2 regions of the Paenibacillus sp. fava2 genome follow, and region 2 is predicted to be linked to the other one. Evidence: riboswitches for the same ligand, from Rfam matches in the RefSeq annotation. Region 2 holds a riboswitch; the other holds the start of a gene.

The links. A riboswitch is a leader RNA that binds a small molecule or an ion and turns the genes downstream of it on or off. The one in region 2 is predicted to bind thiamine pyrophosphate.
Region 1: linked by a shared signal. The riboswitch ahead of AC4G46_RS01850 (ABC transporter substrate-binding protein) and the one ahead of AC4G46_RS10830 (thiamine phosphate synthase) in region 2 are both predicted to bind thiamine pyrophosphate.

The regions. Positions count from the first base shown of each region.
Region 1 covers NZ_CM177755.1:409,369-413,152, forward strand. Annotated here, with positions in the region: gene AC4G46_RS01840 (ABC transporter permease) at 1-723, opposite strand, end outside; gene AC4G46_RS01845 (thiamine-binding protein) at 720-1,010, opposite strand; gene AC4G46_RS01850 (ABC transporter substrate-binding protein) at 1,070-2,131, opposite strand; TPP riboswitch at 2,261-2,370, opposite strand; gene AC4G46_RS01855 (hypothetical protein) at 2,443-3,784, opposite strand, start outside.
Region 2 covers NZ_CM177755.1:2,555,545-2,559,328, reverse strand. Annotated here, with positions in the region: gene thiH (2-iminoacetate synthase ThiH) at 1-315, opposite strand, end outside; gene AC4G46_RS10840 (thiazole synthase) at 349-1,113, opposite strand; gene thiS (sulfur carrier protein ThiS) at 1,242-1,445, opposite strand; gene AC4G46_RS10830 (thiamine phosphate synthase) at 1,442-2,071, opposite strand; TPP riboswitch at 2,200-2,300, opposite strand; gene AC4G46_RS10825 (SDR family oxidoreductase) at 2,365-3,234, opposite strand; gene AC4G46_RS10820 (NUDIX hydrolase) at 3,474-3,784, shown strand, end outside.

The DNA.
Region 1 (3,784 bases), 2.1 Mb from region 2:
CTCCGCCAGGGCAATGATGGCGAACAGCACCAGACTTAGTAACACAATAATGACGATGGCGACAAACACGTTATCGGTGCGGTAAGCCGATTTCTGCAGCAGCATGTAATAGCCCAACCCCTTGTCGGCGCCGATCCATTCGGCGACAACAGCGCCCATTACGGCGTAGGTGGCGGAGATTTTGACGCCGGAGAACAGGGCGGGCAGGGAACCGGGCAGCTCCAGCTTGGTAAAGATCTGCCACTTGCCCGCCCCCGCCATCTTCATATAGTTCATCATCGTACGGTCGCTTTGCGCAAGTCCCCCCATAGCGGCGACTGCCACCGGGAAGAAGCAGACAAGCGTGATCAGTACAATCTTGGGCAGCAGGCCGAAGCCGAACCAGATGACCAGCAGCGGCGCGAGTGCGATCGATGGCACATTCTGGCTGAGAATCAGCAGCGGATACAGCGCCCGCTTCAGCCAGGGCAGCAGATGCAGCAGCAGGGCTACAATCAGACCGGTGCCTGTGCCGATCGGGAAGCCGATCAGGGTAAGGCGCAGAGTAGCTGCGGTATGCGACCAGATGCTGGCGGCATTATCTGCAGAAGTCCGGGCAATCGCCCCTGGTCCAGGAAGAATCCAGGCCTCAATCCCGAATACGGATACGGACAGCTGCCAGATCCCTATAAACAAGACGACCGCCACTAAGGGCGGCCAAATCTGCTTGAAGTACGGTCTCACCGGTATTTCTCCGTCAGCTTGTCCATGCTGATGCCGTTTGGATTGTGGGCGATTTTGATCTGGGAAATGACGCTAGGGCTGCCGGCTGTAACCAGCGCCTCATGCATCTGGCGGACAACCTCCAGCAGCTCGGTGATCTCGCCCTCCATGGTTGTTTCCAGCGGGTTCACCTGGTGCTTCACGCCGGATTGCTGAATCACTTCAATCGCTTTGTCTACGTAAGGAATGGAGTCCTCACCGTTTGGTGTCTTAGGAATAACCTGAATGCTAAGCAGTGTATTTGCCACAATAATCAATCCTCTCAGTGTATTAGATCATCTGTTTGCTTCTTCAAATTAAGCTGTGCTTACTCTGCAGGCAAAAATTCGTTGGTGAATGTGCTGTCCACATCCAGCGGCTGATCCAGCAGCTTCAGGCCGTACATCCAGTCGGAATAGTTCTGCCAGACTTCAGCCTTTTGCTCACCCCAGCGGGCAGCATCGTCCGTATATTTCGGGCTCAGCCATTTCTGGCTGGCCAGGACAAGCTCAGGATCAAGATCAGGCACAGCCTTGGTCAGGATGGCGGCGGCTTCCTCCGGCTGGTCGATGGCGTACTGATATCCTTTCGACGTGGCTTTTAGGAACGCCTTCACCAGCTCGGGCTGCTCGGCAATAACGTTTTCGCTGGTTGTAAGAATAGGGGTGTAGTAGTCAAGCTGCGGCGCGTAATCCTTGAGGTAGAGCATATCCAGCGGCTCCCCGCGCAGCTCGGCTTCAATACCGGTCCAGGCGTAGAAGATCCAGGCAAAGTCAATATCGCGCTTCACGGCGGTAAAATAGTCGGCTTCCCCGATATTCACCAGCTTCACCTTCTTCACATCGCCGCCTTCCGGGTCCATGATGGCTTTCATGGCTGCCTCTTCAGCCGGTGAGCCCCAGCCTCCGTAGGTCTTGCCTTCAAAATCCTTGGGTGATGTGATGTTGCGGTCCTTCGGTGCAGCAAATCCGGAGGTATTATGCTGAATGACGGCGGCAATGGATACAAGCGGCACACCCTGCAGACGGGCCAGCGTCAACGCCTCCTGGGCACTGACGCCAAACGCGGCCTCGCCCGAGGTCACCATTGTATCGGCTCCGGCCGCTCCCGGCTGGACAATCTCCACATCAAGGCCCTCTTCCTCGTAATAGCCCAGCTCCTTGGCCGCGTACAGGCCGGTGTGGTTGGTGTTCGGCGTCCAGTCGAGCGCAACCTTGATCTTCGTCAGTGCTGCCGGCGCCGCAGCAGTTGCTTCCGCAGCCGGTGCCGGGGAGGCATTACCTCCGTTACCGCCGTTTGTTCCGTTTGCTCCGTTGTTGCTGCCGCATCCGGCAATCGCCAGACTCAGAATGCAGGCGAGAGAGAGCAGTTTGCCTTTTTTGATTCCCATTTCGCTTGGTTCACTCCTTCCAGCAATCCCTAGTCTTCCAGTTTCTAAATCTGATATGCAAAAAAGCGCCCCGAAGATCGGGACGCCAGTCATTTGCGCAAGGTTGCAGGCTCCGGCCGCGGGGGACCGGGAAGCAGTTATGAATTCCTACGCTGGCATTATCCAGATCAGGTATAAGGGTCAGTATCTTAAAGGGATACACTCTCAGCCGGCCAATTCCAGCCCCCCTGGTTCTATGAAGTTTATCGGGTATTGCTTATTCTACGGTGTATTATAGACGCCCCGCCGGGGGTTGTCCAGTAGCAATCTCCCTACTCCCTGGAGTAATACCGCTTTCTGCGGCGGCTGCGGATCCCGTTCCACAGCTCTTTCAATGTCAGGAGGATGCTGACGGCAATCCCTGTAAACGTAAGGAAGAGCGCCAGATATTCAAATGGGGAATAGCCCGTCATTTTGCTCCAGTCAATCGGGGCCTTCAGGTCCTCAATGACCTGATTCATTCCGTAAATGCCGCTGACCACCGTGAACACGGTAAGGATCATCAGCAGCGTATCCCGGCGTTTGGCCTGAAACTTGTCCTGGTACTGGAACAGGTCATCCAGCGTCATCTTCACTTCGTCGAATAAGGCATCATTGCCGTAAACCTTTCGCAGCTGGAAAAAAATCTCCCGGCCCTGCGACTGCGAAATCAGCTCCATAAAGTAGAATTTGGCCGAAAATTTATTGATCAGGAAGATCAGATTTTCAATTTCATCGTAGTCACGGTTGATGCGCAGACGGGAGTGCAGATTGGACAGCTTCAGCAGAACGATTTTATGAAAAATACTAAGCAGCAGCCCGTAATAATATTCGCCGTACATCTGGTTGATCAGCTTGGTGGCGATTTCGGGCTTGGCTCTGCTGAGGCAGCAGAAGGTCTGCTCATTGGTCATATAATAGCTGTCCGGCCCCCAGCGGTTGTAGGAATGCTCCTGGCAATAGTCTCTGATATAGTCCGGGTCGCTTGCACTCATATAAGGACTGCCGTCTCCGTCCAGCCCGTCCAGCTGGGAGGCACGGAATCTCAGTCCGATATCCAGCTCATCTTCGTCATCGTCAGGAACAAAGCCGTAAAAGGCCTGAACCATCATTCTTTCATCGACAAAAAAGGGCAGCGTCTCAAAATAAGCCCCGTCAAGCTCCGACTGGTCCAGAAACGGCCTCAGGCTGGGCACAAGATTTTCAAATAGAAAATCCTCCACCAGTTCAAAGGACTTCCGGCCACATTGGATAGAGGTTCCTTTATCCTCAAGAGTGGCATCCTCCAGCGTGCGGAAGCGGTCGGCGAATTCCAGCGCCACACTGTACGGGAGCGGAGTATCCTCAAGCCGGGTCCGGATAGTCAGAAAGCCAACCTGAAACGGACAGAGAAAAATATCTGTCGAGAGTATCCGGAAGGGAATGGACCGGCCGGGCATATTAAGCGTGCTCGCCAGATTGTTAACCTTGGAGAAGCGACGGAAGGAATCCTTATCCTTTTCACGCGGAAACAGCACATGGGCTGCGAAGGGAAGGTAGCTGCGCTCCATTTTTTCATGCGACACACAGTATCCTTCTCCGTAATAGGCATCCTCAAGCTCTTTGTTGTCCAGAAAAAAGCGCGTGAAGCCGTCC
Region 2 (3,784 bases):
ACTGAGCTTTTTTCTCGGGAAATCGTATATGGAGCTGAAGCTGCAGTACGTGCAGTGATTGATGCAGAAATCGGCAAGATACATCGGTGTAAAGAGCTGCATGACATGCCCGAAATGCGACCGGGTCAGCCTTTGGGCACACCGGGCCATCTCTTCCAGACAGTCTGCTGCTGCAGGAGACAGCAGAATCTGCAGATCATACTCATCCAGATGCTCTTTACGGAGCGTTCGCTTAACATCCTCTTTTGTATAGCGTCTCCAGCTTTCGGTATCCGCCTGCTGTCCGAGACGTTGTGCAGTCTCATAAAAACCCATATTACTCCTCCTTTTCCCCGCTCCCTGTCACTGTCAGCCTAGAAAACCCGTCAATGGCGAAGACGCCGATGCTGTCTCCTCTACGGGCCCAAGTCCCGCCAGGTAAGCCTTCCGGCCTGCAGCTACGGCATCACGGAATGCCGAGGCCATCAGCAACGGATTGTGTGCCGTAGCGATGGCCGTATTCAGCAGCACAGCCGCAGCGCCCAGCTCCATCGCTTCCGCTGCTTCAGACGGCCGGCCGATTCCGGCATCTACAATGACCGGAAGATCAACCTCCGAAATCAGAATACGCAGCAGCTCCCGGGTTCTCAACCCCCGGTTAGTGCCTATAGGCGATCCAAGCGGCATGACTGCCGCAGCTCCCGCTTCTTTCATGTGAAGGGCTGCTGACAGATCAGGGCTCATATAGGGGAGCACCACAAAGCCTTCGGAGGCCAGAATTTCTGTGGCACGGATCGTTTCCGCATTGTCGGGCAGCAGGTATTTCTGATCATTGATTACTTCAATTTTGACCCAGTTGCCAAGACCCGAAGCCTTGGCCAATCTGGCAATCCGGACAGCTTCCTCTGCGGTGCGTGCGCCGGAGGTATTGGGAAGCAGAGTCATACTGCTTGGGATATGGCTGATGATATTATCATTGCTGCCCGGGTCTACGCGGCGGAGCGCAACTGTAATGACCTGTGAGCCCGAAGCCTCCACTACCTCCGGAATAAGGGTATTGCGGCTGTATTTACCGGTTCCGATAAACAATCTGCTCGTTAAGGATCGGCCTCCAATTATTAATGGATCTGACATCTGATACGCCCCCTGCATTTATATTTGTAACCCTGGCGAAATAACTCCCGAAAGCGGTGCCTTAACATGAAGCTGACCCAGGTGCTTTGCGGGGACTCCGGAATCCGGCTGCGTTAATAACGCTTAATTCAGCCTCCTCCCACAAAATGCACGACCTCAATCCGGTCTCCATCGCCCAACAGAGCCGTAGTATAGTCCTCCCTGGCAACAATTTCGCCGTTCAGCTCCACAATAACCAGTCTCCTGTTCCATGCAGGCAGATTAAGCAAATCCGCCACGGTCCGGCAGTCCTCCTGGTATATTTCCGCCTTGCCGTTAACGATCAGATTCATGCTGTGTCACCTCCTTTGGCAGCAGCCCTCATCACTGCGTTTCTGTAGGCTTGTGCAGCAGAGAGCGGATCATCCGCACTGCATATGCCGGACATCACCGCTATTCCCCCTGCACCGGTCTGCAGCACTTGCGGTGTATTGTCCGGTGTGATGCCCCCGAGTGCAATGACTGGAACACTTCCGGTTAGCACTGCCTCTTGCAGCAGAGTCAAACCGCGCTCCTTCCGGCCGGGTTTGCAGACTGAAGGAAACACATGTCCAAACAGGCAAAAGTCTGCGCCCTGGCACCCTGCTTCCATGATCTCTGCAAGGGAGTGCACCGATGCGCCAAGCCGCAGGGAAGCGCCCGCTGCCAGCCGGGCGGCAGAGACCGGAAGACTGTTCCAGGCAAGCTGCACCCCTGCAGCTCCGGTAGCCATTGCAACATCCAGCCGGTCATTAATGATCAGCTTGGCGGCAGGTACACCCGCACGCAGCAGGACCAAAGTCATATTAAGCACCTCCCGCGCAGATAGCCTTTTTTCACGTATATGTATATAGTCAAGCTGCGGATGAACAGCAGCTGCAAGGACAGCGAACTGGTCCGCATCTAGCTTCCCGTCCGAGAGCAGATGTATTTCGGCCACTTTCGGCCACCTCCCTTTCCTTCTGATTTCATCTGCACAGAAATACGCAAAAAAACCGCCCCCAGCAAGGAGGCGGTTAAAAATAGTATACAGAAAACAGCCGGGTTTCCGGACCATTTGCGCTGCAATACAACGTTCATCCACTTTCCTACGCTGGTATAAACCAGATCAGGTTCAAAGGGTCCGAACCAAAGTTCGTCTCAGCCTTGCGGCACCCCTAGTGACAGTTCATATGCTGTTGCTAACGTCGTATATAATAACACTATTTTACATGGAAAATCCAGTTTAAAATATCAGCCGTTAATAATCTCGCCGCCGTTTACGTGAATGACCTGGCCGCTGACATAAGAAGAGTCACTGGAAGCCAGATATACATAGGCAGGCGCAAGCTCCTCGGGCTGTCCGGGACGTTTCATCGGCTGTGTGCCGCCGAACTCGCTGACCTTCTTCGCATCAAAGGTTGAAGGAATGAGCGGCGTCCAGATTGGACCTGGAGCTACCGCGTTAACCCGGATGCCTTTTTCGGCCAGATTCATCGACAGCGAGCGGGTGAAGCTGAGAATCGCACCTTTGGTAGACGAGTAATCCAGCAGCTGCGGGTTTCCGCGGTAGGCTGTAATCGAAGTTGTATTAATGATTGTTGATCCTTTTTTCAGATGCGGCATGGCCGCTTTGGTCAGATAGAACATCGAGAATATATTCGTACGGAACGTCCGCTCCAGCTGTTCAGAAGTAATGTCTTCAATTTTATCCTGCGGATGCTGCTCGGCCGCATTGTTGATCAAGATATCCAGCTTGCCGAGCCCCTCCACCGTCTTGTTGATCAGATCCTGGCAGAAAGCTTCGACACCGATATCTCCGGCAACCAGTATACATTTGCGCCCTTCCTGCTCCACCTGGCGTTTCGTTTCTTCAGCGTCACTGTGTTCATTCAGATAGGAAATGACAACGTCGGCACCCTCTTTGGCAAAATGTACCGCCACCGCCCGGCCGATGCCGCTGTCTCCCCCTGTAATAAGCGCTGCCTTCCCGAGCAGCTTGCCTGCCGCTTTGTAAGCAGAGGTTTCAAACTCTGGTAGCGGATTCATTTCACTCTCGATTCCGGGCTGCTGGTCCTGTACCTGCGGAGGCATTGTTTTCTTCGTTTGCTGATTGTCTGGCATGATCCATTTCTCCTTTCGCTTTCACACTTTTCGAAGATGTTCATCGTCTTAGGATGGCTAAGGATAGCTGGTTTATGCGCTGGTCTTTAGGCGCTTTTTCGCTTACGCTATGTTACTTACCACAGTTAAAAGCCCGCCAAACAAAAAATTCAGTCCTTGCCTGCCCGATCTGCGGATATAATGAATCAGGATGTATAAAGAACTGACGCAAGAAAGAGTAATAAGGAGGCGCATGAGTCATGACCAGAAATTCACGGAGCATTATCGTAGCTGTCAAGGGTGTCGTTCTGCATCAGGGAACAATCCTGATTGTCCAGCGTGCTGCGGCTGATGTGATCGGAGCGGGAAGCTGGGAATGCCCGGGAGGCAAAATTGAATTCGGAGAAGGGCTTGAGGCTGCGCTGGAGCGGGAGATCGCCGAGGAGACAGGGCTTAAAGTCACTGTAGGGGAGGTTTTGTATGCTGCCTCCTTTCTGACCGATCCCGGCAGACAGGTTGTGATTATCACTTACCTCTGCAGGAGCGGAGACAATGCCGTGCAGCTCTCTGA